Regions from separate parts of the Litoribrevibacter euphylliae genome, predicted to be linked through region 2. Evidence: predicted binding sites of a transcription regulator. Region 2 holds the regulator's gene; each other region holds the start of a gene.
What was found. The regulator LexA, encoded in region 2, represses DNA repair genes until DNA is damaged. The targets are predictions, from matches to a motif close to TACTGTNTANNTANACAGTA.
Positions count from the first base shown of each region.

Region 1: ACFOEK_RS07775 (PA0069 family radical SAM protein) is a predicted target of LexA. The motif match lies at 1,496-1,515, and genes of this name have one in related genera.
Region 3: ACFOEK_RS17790 (DNA topoisomerase III) is a predicted target of LexA. The motif match lies at 4,139-4,158, and genes of this name have one in related genera.

Region 1 covers NZ_JBHRSZ010000004.1:47,261-52,423, reverse strand. Annotated here, with positions in the region: gene ACFOEK_RS07780 (GrxA family glutaredoxin) at 41-295, opposite strand; gene ACFOEK_RS07775 (PA0069 family radical SAM protein) at 393-1,478, opposite strand; gene ACFOEK_RS07770 (HD-GYP domain-containing protein) at 1,649-2,935, shown strand; gene ACFOEK_RS07765 (Crp/Fnr family transcriptional regulator) at 3,096-3,659, shown strand; gene ACFOEK_RS07760 (AI-2E family transporter) at 3,663-4,733, shown strand; gene ACFOEK_RS07755 (MBL fold metallo-hydrolase) at 4,773-5,163, opposite strand, start outside.
Region 2 covers NZ_JBHRSZ010000001.1:283,661-288,823, reverse strand. Annotated here, with positions in the region: gene ACFOEK_RS01180 (hypothetical protein) at 183-1,496, opposite strand; gene lexA (transcriptional repressor LexA) at 1,669-2,304, shown strand; gene ACFOEK_RS01170 (hypothetical protein) at 2,426-3,232, opposite strand; gene ACFOEK_RS01165 (DUF924 family protein) at 3,492-4,097, shown strand; gene ACFOEK_RS01160 (SMP-30/gluconolactonase/LRE family protein) at 4,105-5,163, opposite strand, start outside.
Region 3 covers NZ_JBHRSZ010000007.1:587,063-592,225, forward strand. Annotated here, with positions in the region: gene ACFOEK_RS17785 (alkaline phosphatase) at 217-1,845, opposite strand; gene ACFOEK_RS17790 (DNA topoisomerase III) at 2,137-4,128, opposite strand; gene ACFOEK_RS17795 (substrate-binding periplasmic protein) at 4,264-5,043, shown strand.

The DNA.
Region 1 (5,163 bases), on a different contig from region 2:
CAAATCGCCGAAGGTTAAGGGTAACAGTGAATGAGTAAAATTAAGCAGCTTGCGTGGCTAACTGCACTTTGACAAAGTTATTGAGTTCAGTGAAACCACCGATGTGATCTTGGCCATGGAACACTTGAGGCACAGTCAGAACAGGTTTACCGACTGTCTTCTCAAGATCGGCTTTTGAAATACCTTCTTTTTGAATATCCACATAGACGTAGTTCAATCCTTTTATCTCGCACAATTCCTTAGCTCGTTTACAAAAACCACATCCTTCACGACCAAAAATAGTTATACGTTGCATTAGGTTGACTCCCCATCAGTTGATTCGATAGGAGCAGTATTGCCTGCCGCCAAAAATTAATACAATCAATTAAAATAAAACACTCAATAGATTTTAACTAAAATAAGCACATTTGAGGGTGCGCACCTTGTGCCGCTTTAAATAATGAAAGGTTTAATTTCTCGTTTGCCACCATTTTTAATCCCAAACGATTACATGCAACAGAAAAGCGAGTCGATATCATCTCGGCAAACACCCCCTCTCCGGTCATGCGGTTTTTATAATTCGAGTCGTACAGCTTGCCACCGCGACACTGACTGATCAGGCTCAACACATGTTTTGCTCTCTGAGGGTAATGAATCTCTAACCATTCGCTGAATAAGTCCTTCACCTCATGTGGAAGCCTTAAAAGAATGTAAGTTGCAGAAGAAGCTCCCGCATCTTTTGATGCTTTTAGAATTGCTTCGAGTTCCTTGTCATTAATGGAGGGAATCACAGGTGCGACGATCACACCTGTCGGCACACCAGCGGTCGCTAGTTTATGAATTGTCGCTAATCTTGCAGACCCCGAAGCCGTTCTCGGCTCTAAAATACGCTTCAGCTCGTTATCTAACGTCGTCACTGAAACCCTTACCGAGCACAGGCCTTTCTGAGCAAGCGCTTCCAAGAGATCCAAATCACGCTCAATCAAATGACTCTTGGTGATTAAACTAACGGGCTGACCTTTTTCCAGACAAACGTCTAATAACTTTCGAGTCAGCTGATAACGACTCTCGACTGGTTGATAGGGGTCGGTGTTCGCACCAATCAAAATAGGTTTAGGCTTGTAAGCAGGTTTACTGATCTCTTGTCTCAAACACTCATCAGCGTTCGTCTTTGCAATGATCTTGGTTTCAAAATCCAAGCCGGGTGACAAATCATGATAAGCATGGCTTGGCCGGGCATAGCAATACACACAGCCATGTTCACAACCCGCATAGGGATTAACCGATTGTTCATGCGGAACATCGGGAGATTGATTTCTGGCAATAACTGTCCTGGCAGTTTGCTCGATAATCTCAGTACTTATTAGTTTTATTTTATAATTTGCCTCATCATAAGCTTCACTTTCATTGGATAAGTGTTCCTCTACGGAGTGAAGTGAATGAAAACGATTTGATGGATTAGAAGAAGCTCCACGGCCTTTTAACGCTTGTGTTTGCATAACAGTTCAACCTTAAATACTGTATATTTTTACAGTACAACTAAAATACAGTCTTTGCAAATGAAAAGCGATGTTTGCCAATTGCACTATAGTAAGTAGAGCATCAGTAAATAGAGCATGAGCGAGTAGTACACAGAGTAATTACAGGCCATCACACTAAGGGATCATTGATGACCACAACAGCAAACGACCAATACCTAGGACATGTAACTGATTTAGGTGAAACAGACGTCGTCACCGCCAGTGAAGATATTGTAAGTGCCAAGGGCGTACTGCTTCTGCCTAAAGGCGCAACGATCAATAAGAATCTATTGGCCCGTTTACAACAACATTCAATAAATAAAGAAGTTGATCAGGTCATTAGTATTCAAGATACGCTTGATGCATCTTCACTAATGGAATTCTGGCAGGAATACCTAAAAGAAAATCCCCAATACAAAGCATCACTCGATTTGTTACACGATAGAGACATGCCTATTCGTGGTTTTGCACGCTTGCGACTGAATACCAGCATGCGCAACAAAGTAACTGTGTGCAAAAAACAAAAACCCGATCTATTTGAGCATTCGATGCTCGTCACTTATACCGCGCTTTGCGTTGCCGATATGATGCAGATCCCCCGAATGGAAGCCGACGATCTCGCCACCGCAGCTATCTTCCATGATCTAGGCATGCTCCATCTCAGTGAAGAGCTGGAAGACCGAGGCAACATTTTTACACCCGAACAAGAACGTCATATTGCATCACATCCCATCATCATGCATCGCATACTCGATCAATTTCCAGAGTACCAGGATTCCATCGCTAAAATTGTATTGGAACACCATGAGCGGCTGGATGGCAGTGGCTACCCAATGGCTAAGTCCGAGTATTATTTATCCATACCTAGCCAAATTCTGGCGACCGTTGAGTGTGGCGTCAGTATTTACCATCGACATGGTTACCACTACACAGTGACCGTGCTGAAAACCCATATGGGAGAACAGTTGAACGACGAAGCGTCCAAGTGCCTGATCAAGATTCTGGAAAGCTGGGCTAAGGCCTCTTCTGATTTCGACCTCCCCAGAGACGCCAATGACGTTAAAAAGGTCTATGATAAACTCATTACCGCCGTTACCAGTGGCGAAAAAGTGATGGAACAGGTTACCAATCCTTTTTTGAGCACCAATGCCGCTCAACACTTGAAACGTCGTCTATTGTCGATTGATCTCGCTATGTCCAATGCAGGTCTCGACAAGTTCCGAGGGTCCAGTACGATGGAAATGGCCACAGAAGATGACGATCTAATTATGGAAGTAGGTGCTCTGGTTCAAGACGGTATTTTTCAGGTAATCGACAGCATTCGTATTTTTCGACGTCAATTGCATCCTGACAGCAAAATCCCACCAGAACTGAACCAATGGTTGAAGTCCACAGAAGAGGCTTTAAAAGACTATTTCTTAGGTGATGGTTTGTAATAGCATTCACACGAATCAGTGGTAACGTTTTCACTTATTTAAAGTTAGATTGGGTCATAAGTTTTTGGTCAACAGTAAAATTTAGCCAGATGTAGCCCTGCCCTCAGAGTTAGACTTCTAAGAACAGAGTGTGTGAAGGAATAAGCATTAAAGGAACAGAATGGATACTAATAAAAACCCTCTGTGGCATAACTTTTTTAAGAAAACCACTCAGCTCGATGAACGTATTGCAGACCTTTGGCTTAAAACACCGTTATTCCACAAGATTTCTCGCAAGCACTGCCGAGCATTGGTACCAGACATGCATCTTCGTACCTACCAAGATGGTGAAGTCATCTTTCATCAAGGTGAAACAGGGATAGGCGCAGCACTGATACTGTCTGGCAATGTCAACATTACCTCTCATCATAAAAATCTGGCTCGACTTGAAGCAGGGGATTTCTTTGGTGAAGTGGCACTGGTGGTCGATGAACCAAGAACCGCAAATGCATTGGCAGTGGGGCCGACTGAACTCATTTTCTTTTTACGGCAAAACCTGGACGAGCTGACCGACAGATACCCGATTGATGGCGCACGATTGATGCGGAACCTCGCTGGGATTCTAGCTACTCGACTGAGACTCAGTAACCAAGCCATAAGCCAAACAGTAGAGCCCTCACCTGCAGTAACGCAAAATCCAAGCGCCTCAGCTATCCTTCCCGAAAACAGCGAATTGAAGGAATAAGCCATGCCAAGCTGGTTGTTACGCCCTTCATTCTTGTCTTGCCTGATTTTTTGCATCATTTGCATTTTATTGATCAGCATTGCCTGGTTATTTAAACCCGTTATTTTTGCGCTGCTGGTCTCTTTCACGCTCTATGCATTACTGGAACCCGTCAACAACCAGATGACCGGGCGCGGGCTAAGTCCGGCCAGTTCTGCCTCCATGATTTTGTGTGTACTGGTATGCATCAGTGCAGGATTAACCTTTATCGGTTTTCCCAAATTACTGGACGGCATCTTAGCCGCCCAAAACAAACTGGGGATATTGAAAAGCACGCTCTTCGAGTGGACAGATAAGCTTCAGTTTTTATTAGAAAAGTCTGGGATTCAGGTAGACAAAGCCGGGATCAACCAGTTTCTTCAGGGGTCGAGTACCGAGCTTAATCTTGACGTGATCATTCAGGGATCAAACATCCTGTTAGACATATCAGGTACTCTATTATTAGTACCCTTCATCGTGTTCTTCTTGTTAAGAGACTACAAATCCTCCCGTAACCGCTTACTGTCTTTACTGCCGAATGAATATTTTGAAATGGGTTGGTCGATCTATTACCGAGTCGCTCGCCAACTGCAAGGTTATATCAAAGGCGTCATCATCCAGACCAGTATTCTGGCGACGGTTGCCACCACAGGATTCGTCATCGCAGGTTTCGAGTCCGCCATCATGCTCGGCGTGTTTGCCGGTTTATTTGGCATCATTCCTTACCTTGGCCCAGTACTGGCGCTGATGCCGCCATTAATGATGGCTATGAGTATCCAACCGTTCGATGTCTATTACGTATGGGCGGCAGTGGCAGTAATTGGCGTGGCGTATATCTTCGATAATCTGGTGGTGATTCCGACCATCATTGCCAACGCAGTGGATTTGCATCCCTTTGTGGTCATTGTCGGGGTGATTATTTTTGGCAGTATGTTCGGAATTGTCGGAACGATCTTGGCACTGCCCATTTTAGCAACATCAAAGATTCTGTTCGTAGGCTTATATCAAGGGTTCTCTCAGCGCGCTTCTATCGTCAGAAGCTACGCTGAAGGATAAAGAAAGGCGAAACGCTCAACATTCAGAGTTGTTGAAATACTACCCTCTGTGATCAGACACAAACGGGTTGTTCTTGCGCTCATAACCAATGGTCGAGTTAGGGCCATGACCTGCAATAAACTCGTAGTCATCATCCAAAGACCAAAGCTGCTGGTGAATGGAGTTCACTAAAGTCTGCATATCCCCTTTTGGAAAATCGGTACGACCAATAGAACCGTTAAACAGTACATCACCCACAATCGCTAATTTGGAAGGATGATGGATAAACACCACGTGACCTGGGGTATGACCAGGGCAATGACGAACTTCCAAATACTGATCACCTAACTGAACAGTATCGCCTTGTTCCAACCATTGGTCTGGTGTGAATTGCTTTGCCGCCGGAAAGCCAAACATCATGCTTTGCTGAGGCAGCATGTCAATCCAAAAT
Region 2 (5,163 bases):
GGAAAGGGAATAAGAAATCACATCAAGATTAGAATATACAACCTAGAGTATAAACATAGTCGACAAACGGCATCTCTACCAGACTGCGTTTACTCTCTACGCACCGATCTAAAGCGAATAAAATGCCCCAGATCGATGGTCTATTAAGTAGAAAACAGTAAGCAGAGAAAATAGATTCAGAATTAGAAATAATACGTAAGGTTTACTTCAACGTAATCATCGTTCATGAAAGAGGCCATTTTGTCGCGTGAATCACCTGTCTGAAGCTCCATTAACGCTTCTTGCAAAGAATCCGGGGCTTTATCCCCACCAAACCAGGTGCGTCCTTCCACAGCCAAAGCTAATGAATCACTCAGACGTTGACTATACTCCAAGCCCAACGTGTTTTCAGAACTGCTGGGATCAAGGATAAGACCCGCCAACAACTCGGTATCATCCACATCATTGAACGCTAATCGCCATCCCACAAACCAATCGTCCTCAAAGGTTGCAACTGGATCATCTTCACCACGGCTATCGTAGAGATACTCACCAATCCAGCCAAGATCCATAGCCGAATCAAAAATGCCGACTTGCGTATACTCAAATCCAGCCACAACAGCTTTATAATGGTGGTCGGATTCAACACCGCTGTCAGCTGAATAGTCAAAACCACTTCTGTAAATAGCCTCTAACTTAAAAAGCCAGGATTCATAGACATGCTGAACATCAAGCCCTAATTGAGTAATCACCGGATAATAGGGCTCTAGCTTAGGGTCTAACAAATTATTGTTAAACACCAATACAGGCTCCCTGCTTGTTCCCGAAAACAAGTAAACACCAACATCGGTATCATCTAAGGTCTGAACCCAACGCGCGGCCCAATCAATGCGTTTCTCTTCTTTCGATGACTCATATTGCGCAGCATCATTATCAATAGGAATAAAGGTTCTGAAGCGTCCGTCTTCTCCTGGAAAGTTCCTCTCTCTATGCCCTGCCAATAAGAACAAGTCCAAAATACCTGACTCGAATTCGATGGAAGTATTGATCATCGGCTGACCAAGCTTATCTTCCTGATCCAAGGAACTGGCTGCATCAGTCTGATTAATCACATCCACCAAATGTCTTGACTCGGTAACACCCCAAAAGACTTTGTGGATACCTGCACGCAACTCCCAACCTTCGCCGAGGTGATTCCAATAAGCCTTATTAAGATCAATTAAGTTTCTTTCAGGGTCATGTTGATCAACGCGTAATTTAGGCTCAACAATCAAAAAGTCGCTACCGGAATCTGCTTCATAAAAGAATTCTGCTTGATACTCTAACGCGAAATCCGATCGTTGCTGATCAGCATCACCTTCATGAGCAAAACCCCGCCACTGAGTAGTCACCTCATTAGTTAATTCATAAGAGCTAGCAACCTGAGGAAGCAACAAAGAAAGCGAGCCTAATAAAGGGACAAACGAGAAGGATCGGGTGGATAGAGTTCGGATCGAAGAAAACAAATTCTTGTACAAGAGAAACCCCAATAGTTATTAATTGTTCTTAGGTTGGGCTATCTTGAGAATTAATGATTGATATGTCAACTATATAGGCATCTGCTCTCTCCTATCAAAAACATTATCAAATCCATTTACGATACGCAAAAAATACTGTATACCTATACAAAACTGTATAAAAGGTCAGTTCATGATTAAGCTCACTAAACGCCAACAAGAAGTGCTAGAAGTGATTAAGAATCACATCGACGACACAGGCTATCCACCAACGCGTGCTGAAATTGCCAAGACACTGGGCTTCCGCTCAGCGAATGCAGCTGAAGAGCATCTAAAAGCCCTGGCCAAAAAGGGCGCCATTGAAATGATGCCGGGCACTTCACGTGGATTAAGAATCCCCGGTTATGAAGCCTCTGCATCCAATGATGAACCAGAACAACCTCAAGGCTTACCGGTTATCGGACGTGTGGCGGCAGGTTCACCAGTATTAGCAGAAGAACATGTGGATCATATTTGCCCGGTTCAACCTGAATTCTTTAATCCACCAGCGGATTACCTCTTAAGAGTTCAAGGTCTAAGTATGAAAAACGTAGGCATTCTGGACGGAGATTTATTGGCCGTTCACAAAACTCAGAATGTTCGGAACGGGCAAATTGTCGTGGCACGCATCGGAGATGATGTCACCGTGAAGCGCTTAGACAAAAAAGGCAATATTGTACGCCTGATTCCAGAAAATGAAGATCTGGAAGACATTATCATCGATACCACAGAAGAAGCGGTTTACATCGAAGGATTAGGTGTTGGCGTAATTCGTAATGGCGATTTGTAAGTTATTTGATCGACCACTGTAGGTTCTGAAGAAATCTCATCGGCCGACAATAAAAAGAGGATATTTGAATTCACTCAATATCCTCTTTTTTATTTCTAATTGAACCCGTGGAAGCTATCCACTAATAAGCACGATAATGCATCGGATCGCCAGAAATCGGACACTCAAAATCTAGCTCGACTAAATCCACCTGCATACGATCACGATCCGTATTTCCTGAAATATACTCATCACCAAGCACCGGATGGCCAATCTCTAGGAAATAACAGCAGATATCTTTCGCATCACCTTGCGATAAATAGACATCAAGGATTGTGCTATCAGTGTGTTCCACATACTTCACAAGTTCACAACGACCTTTCAGCGCGTAGTCTTCATCATTGATATCCAGTTCATTACTCCCTTCAATACAACCAGACACCTCCACTCGATACTTAAAACTGAATCCTTGATTCTCCTGAAGCTCCGTGAAGGCTGCCGCCGCACGACGGTGATGTACCAACAATAGAATGCCCTTTGAGTCATCTGCCAACTCATACATTAAGTACGCATCGCGCTCAGATTCAAAGGTTTGATCCGCGATTCTTAATAAAGAGAGATGATCACCAAACAACTCACCTTCGATTGGCATACCCGCCGGTTTCATCCACACACTGTACTGCAGTTGATCAGTTAATAATTCTGCTGGTAACGGTTTACGGTTTAGGTATTCCTGATCGTAATACACCTCAACCTTATCACCGATTTTGAGATCAGTTTGCGCTTTACGCAAACAACTTTTTTCTCCTTTACGCTCAAGGAATACAGCACCCTTGTTCATTGCATCTTTAATTTTTGATTTGGAAAGTTGATCAAAATGGCCCCATAAAAATTCCAGCGCATTCAAAGAATCTAGTTCAGAAACTTCCAACTCAACTTCAAAGTGCATAACCCTTTCCTTCCCGTATGTATTGCCCTCCGTTGTCGGAAAGGCCTTTAAGCTTAAATTGCCCGCATTCTACAACAAATACTAATCCAAAGAATGAAAATAACGAATCAACCGCTAATCAAATCATCTCTTAATCTAATAAACCAATACTCTCATCGAGCATGAATCGTAAGCGCTCACATTTTCACTTGCTATACTCTACTCAATTACGCAATAGTAGGTTCTGTCTGTTTAAAGAATAAAGAGAATTAGAGTGCCCATGGAAGATATTAACGCAATCATTTCCTATTGGTTTGGTGATTTAGATACTTCAGGTTTTGCACAGGATGAGCAAAAGCAAAAATGGTGGACAGGATCGAGTGAAGTCGACCTTGAGATAAGCCATCAATTTGGTCATCTGGTAGAAGAGGCACTTAAAAGAGGTCTGAAATCGTGGAAAAATACGGCGCAAGGCCGATTAGCCTTAATTCTCTTATTGGATCAATTTACTCGGAATATTTACCGCGGCACCGAAAGAGCCTTTTCCGGAGATCATCGTGCATTAAAGTTGTGCAAGCTCGGTTTATCAGAGAAAACTGATCTCGCCCTACCCATTGAGCATCGAGTTTTCTTCTACATGCCTCTGGAACACTCAGAGAACCTGGACGATCAAGAACTTTGCATTCGCATGTTCAGCTCTTTAAAGCGCGAAGTGCCCAAAGAAAAACAACAGGTCATTGATAATTATGTGGGTTTTGCAGAAGAACACAGAGACATCATTAAACGTTTTGGCCGATTTCCTCACAGAAACTCTGCATTAAATCGTACTAACACTAAGGAAGAGACAAATTATCTTGAGGGCCAGTTTTCCAGCTTTGGCCAATGACAAAGAATCAATGGCCAGCCACCCCAACAGCATCGAGTTTAACTCGGTAAACCTGATAAGGCGCATTTTGAGCAATATCTGACGGTAGTTTTCCCAACACTTGATGCAAAGCACTGCAGGTAATGTATAGGTAGCCGTCAGGCCCAAAACTCAAGCCATCAGGCCAACGTAACAGATCAGTTTTTAGTAGCGTCTGACGGTGTCCTTCCGCATCCATACGAATGATGGCCGAATGCTCAATGTCGGTCAGATATATACCACCTGCGGCATCCGTCGACATCCCGTCCGTCATAGTTTTTCGCCCTACGGCTTCGATAAAGCTTGCCAAAATTTTATCATTCGCCTTCCCATATTTAAGATGGCGAGTCGGAATCGAATACAAGAAATCACCGCTAACAGAGGCATAATACAGAGTCTCACCGTCACGACTTAAAGCAATGCCATCGACACCTGGGTTGATAGTAAACAATCCTGCAATGGTCATTTCACGACCTTGAACGATTGGTTCATAAGCCCCCGCTCGCACTGAAATATCATTTTCAAGAACTCGTCGAGCTTCTTTTCTATCAACATTATAAAAAACCAGTGCAGGAGTTTTAGCAAAGATACTGGCATCCGTAATATAGATGTAGTAACCGTCAGCACTGACTTGAAAGTCATTCGCATGAGATCCCACACCAAACACATCAGAATCAAAATCATATTGGTGAACCAAGGCTTTGGTATTGATATCAAAGGCTAACAATCTCGGTTGACCTACCCCGTGAACACCATTATCCAACACCCATAATCGATCTTGCTGATCGACACGAATAGACAAAACTTGCTGAAAGGCAAATTCCTGAGCACCTCCCGGTTGCCAACTAGGGTCAGGAAACGCTTTAGCTTCGCCATTCACCCACTCAACTACATTCATATCAGGATGCGCGTCCGGATGAAGACTCAAGAAGATTCGACCTTGTGACGTTACAGAAATATTTCCCGGCGGAGTATCCAGTGACGCAACCAGTTCAAGACTGGATTCGTCCAATAGCGGTTCGGAACTTAAGTCTGGGTAATGTTCGGA
Region 3 (5,163 bases), on a different contig from region 2:
TGTTATTGACATTTGTTGTTAAGGTGGTTCTCGATTGAGTGCTTGGCGGGCACAAAAAAGGCGCTCAATTGAGCGCCTGAAAAGCTTGTCGTAACCTTGATGATCCAACCGTTCATAGAGTTAAGAAAAGTGCAGTTATCTTAGGGATGCCTATGAATGGCTGAGTCATCAATGTCACGTGTGATTATCGTTATTTACTTATTCGTTACCCGCTAATTACTTAGCAATCACTTCTTTGGCCATACGACCAATGTCTGTGTGGTGAATCATTTTGCCGAACTGTTTAGAAACGCTGTCTGGGCCAAATGCAATTACAGGAACCGGTGTGCTGGTGTGGGTACCTGTACCCCAAACCACGTTTTGATCTTCGGCAACGGCACGACCAAGTAAGTCATGACGTACTTCTTCGCCGTAAACATAGAAGGCTTTGAAGTCCATCACTTTAGGGAAGCGCTCAGCACTTAGGTATTTGTGGTCGTCTACTTTGTAGAAGTTAGGCTCAGACGCAAGGATCTCTTCTGCTTGCTCAAGAGTGATGTCGAACTCGCTGTTTTCGTTCACAACACGCATAAGGTCTGCAGGTGTTTTGTCTGTGTTACCAAACTCAGAGAAGATAGAAGGGTAGCTTTTCTTCTGCGCGTATAGCTTGTCTAGGATATCGAAGCTACCGAAGTTGAAGTTTGGCTTATAAGCGCGCTCAGCGAAGCCTGTGCCGTCCAATTTCTCTGGGGCTGGAATGTCAGCACGAGAGTAAGAGAAACCGAAACCGCCCGTTTCGTGGTCAGCTGTCACAACAACCAGTGTGTCATTACGCTCTTTTGCCCACTCGTAGACGTAGTTAATGGTTTCGTCGAACTTCAACATTTCGTGCAGCATAGTAGCTACGTCATTGTCGTGACCAGCCCAGTCAATACGACCGCCTTCGATCATCAGGAAGAAACCGTCTGGATCTTGAGACAGAATGTCCAACGCTTTGGCTGTCATCTCTTTCAAGGTTGGTTGCGTGCGATCCGCGCTGTCCTTGGTTAGCGTATGCTCGATACCATCGGCCATGCCTGAATAAGCGAACAAGCCAAGCAGTTTGTCGTCTTGTGCCGCTTCGAACTCTTTACGAGTCAATGCGACGGTGTAACCTGCTTTTTCAGCTTCTACTAGCAGGTTCTTGTCGTCTTTACGCTTCGACTTGATCTTAACGGTGCCGTCGGTACGGGTGGTCAGTTGCTTGTGAAGGTCACCGGCTTTGTCGTTTGCGCTCTTTGGAATCCAGTGACGAAGGCCACCAGAAAGCATTACGTCCACATCGGTTGCCAGCATTTCTTCTGCAATGCTGTTTTCCAGAGAACGGTGTGGTTTATGGGCAGCGAAAGATGCTGGAGTCGCGTGAGTCAGACGGGTGTCAGAAACCAGACCTGTTGCTTTGCCATGTTTCTTTGCAAGTTCCAGTACGGTTTCTGCCGGGTTACCTTTTGCGTCCAGAGCAACGGACTCAGAAGGTGACGGTACGCCCGTCGCTAGCTGAGAGGCTGAACTCGCAGAATCCACAACAATGTTGTAGGCAGGGTTATGTTGAGACAGCCCTACGAAGCCTGCATCCATCATTTTGCTCATGCCGGTCGGTTGACCTTTGTAGATAGAGTTCGGTGCATTGGTTGCGTACTCTTGCAACAAACCTACCTGCTGAGGGCCCATGCCGTCACCGATCATCATGATCACGTTTTTAACTTTGGCGGGTGCAACTGACTCAGCATTGTCAGTGGTTTGGCAGCCCGTCATCAGTGCTGTGGTAGTCAGCGCGGCACCAGAAACCAGTGCAGCAATTGTTTTTTTATTAAATAGTGTTTTCATCGTTCTTCCGTTTTTATACGAGTGATCGAGAAGTGTGAGTTAAGAATCCTTTCGCTATTGCGCACAGGAAATATTGCAAATGAGTGACTAAAAAACACTATTTTGGTGACACTTTCATTACATATAGGCTTTTAATTGAACGATTGTTCAATAAGTGACTGCTCTAGGGGCGAATCTGATACACAAGGGAGGTTCGAATGTTTGAGTGGCGTCGATTTACTTATTGATTTATAAAAGCTTTTTTCTCTTTTGATAGTGCGATTGTTTAATCGTTTTTCAATTAGTTTTCTGTTAACTGCTTTGCATGACTGACGGTTTTTTATTGGAGGTGCGGCGGCGTGTGGTGGCTGGTTTTTTACTGCGCGTGCTGTTTTTACTGTAGGGGCGTTTTCCTGTTTTCTGGATCGGGCTCATGCCCGTAATCGTGGTGGCTTTTGCCTGACTAATCAATTCATGCAGATTCGCTTCCAGAGGCTGCATAAAGGCTTGGTAATTTAGCTCACGCTCGCTGATACGACTGAGCTGTGACTCCCAGTCGGCGGTCATGTCGGGAGTGGATGCTTGCTCCGGTAAGGCGTTGATCAGCGATTTCCCGGTTTGTGTCGCTCGAATCTGTTTGCCTTGGCGAACCAAAAACTGGCGTTTAAACAGTAGTTCAATGATGGAGGCCCGGGTTGCTTCGGTTCCCAGCCCGTCGGTTTCTCGCAAGACTTTACGAATCTCTGGATCTTTGACGTAACGACTGATACCGGTCATTGCACTCAACAAGGTGGCGTCGGTAAACGGCTGAGGTGGTTGAGTCTGTTTCTCCAACAATTCAGCTTGATGCGATTGCAGGACTTGGCCTTGCGTTAGCTTCGGTAAGGGCGATTTGTGCTCGGTTTGACCTTCAACTGTTTTACTGGAAGATGCTTTGTTTTGAGAGAGAAATAACGCTTTCCAACCCAGATCAATGTCTTCCTTGCTTTGGGCAATAAATTTACCTTTTTGAATCTCTATTTCTGCTTTGCGTTCTTGATAACGGTACGCAGGGTAGAAGAGCGCCAAATATTGACGGGCAATCAGCCCGTAAACTTGCTGTTCTGCTCTTGATAATTTGTCCAGCGAGGTGCGCTTTGCGGTAGGAATGATGGCGTGGTGTGCTTCGACTTTCTTATCGTTCCACGCTTTGGTTTTAATTTTTGGATCGGCTTTGTTAATGGCGTCCTGTTGATCGCTTTGATTACTGGATAATGCGTTCAGCACTTGCGCTGCTTGTGCGTGATGTTCTTCCGGCAGATAACGATTGTCGGAACGCGGGTAAGTAATCAGCTTGTGTTGTTCATACAAGGATTGACAGGCATCGAGGGTTTGCTGAGCCGAGAGGTTAAACCGCTTGGAGGCATCGATCTGCAATGCGGAAAGATTGTAGGGCAGCGGCTGTGCTTGTTGCTTGTCTTTACTCTGATAGCTGGTGACACTTGCTGGCTGATGACTGATGCGTTTCACAACGTTTTCTGCCAGTGCCTTGGACAGCACACGGCCTTCGTCATCCATATAGGGTTGGCAGGCTTCACTGGGCTGCCATTTAGCGGTAAAGGCTTGGTTTTGTTCCGTAGTTAAGTGAGCCATCACTTCATAGAAGGGTTTGGAAACGAAGTTGTCGATTTCTTCATCTCGTCGTACCACCAGACCCAGTACCGGAGTTTGTACACGTCCTACCGATAGCACAGAGTTGTAACCGGACTTCCGGCCTTGCAGTGTATAGGCGCGAGTCATGTTAATGCCGTACAACCAATCGGCGCGGGAACGGGCCAATGCGGAGACGGATAACGGCACAAAGTTGGTATTTGGCTGTAGTTTTTGTAACGCCTGTCGTACCGCTGAAAGGTTTAAGTCGTTGATCAGCAATCGTTGTGTATTGGCCCGTTTGGTTTTTGGGACGTTCAAATAGCTGAGTACTTCGTCTACCAATAATTGACCTTCACGATCCGGGTCACCGGCATGGACGAGTTGGGTGGACTCCTTAACCAATTTCTTCAACACCGATAGTTGCTTACGGGTTTTAGGCTTGGGTTGCAGTTGCCATTGATCTGGCAGGATCGGAAGATGCTCCATTTTCCATTGTTTGAAGCTGGCGTGATAAGCATCCGGCTCTGCTTGTTCTAACAAATGACCGATACACCAGGACACCACATCGCCATTGGCTGCCGTGATAAAACCGTCGTTTTTCTTGAGAGGTTTGGGCAAAGCGTCGGCAATGGCGCGCCCGAGACTGGGCTTTTCGGCTATGTAAAGGATCATTTAGGGACTTTTCTGTATAAATAAACAGTATAACTATACCCGTCTCTTTCATACAGAGTCAAAATACTAAGCTATGCTTACGTCGAAATGGGCGCTTTTCGCACATGGATTTGTAAATTGAAAAGAGGAAGTACTATGAAATCAATGGTGTCTGCATGCTTAGCATTAATGCTTTCATCTGGGGCTGCTTTGGCAGAACAAACAGTAACATTCACGTATGAAAACGTGGATTCTTACCCATGGAGTATGAAGGATGGTTCCGGGGTTAATTTTATTCTGCTTGAAATGACGGATGAAGCACTTCCTGAGGTGGCTTTCAAATATATTCAGGCACCTTGGCAGCGTTGCCTTCACAATATTGAGAATGGCATTACGGAAGGTTGCTTTGCGGCCAGTTTTAAAGAGAAGCGACTACAGCATGGATTATATCCAGCTACCCATTCCGGTGGTGATGTAGATCCAGGCATGCGTTTGCATTCATCAAGCTATTCTTTGTACGTGAAAAAAGACTCTAACGTTAACGTCACAGGTAAAATGACCATTTCAGGATTGACTGGCAAAGTGGCGGCACCGGCAGGTTACTCCATCGGTGATGATCTTGCCAAAGCAGGCTATCAAGTGGATGCAAAGTCTTCCAAAACCCTAAACAACTTCCAGAAGCTGTTGTCCGGGCGAGTAGATGCGGTTGCAGCATTGACCTTAAATGGCGATAACATTCTTGCCAGTGATTCTAAATTCAGCGGCCAGCTGAAGGCCATTGAAACCCCGTTGGTCGACAAACCTTATTATTTGATGCTGTCTAAGCAGTTTGTTAATTCCAATAAGGCACTTGCTGAAAAGATTTGGATGAAAGCGGCCGAAATCCGTGAAACCAAAGCCTTTAAAGACAAAGCTGGTGAGTTCCTAGCTAAGTAATCCCCCCTTCTTACTGCGGGCATATTTTGCCCGCAGCATCTCCGTTCGATGGTTAATGTATTTCGCGGTTACTCTGTTTTTGGTATCCAAAGAAAGTCATAGCGATTCACTCGTACTTAT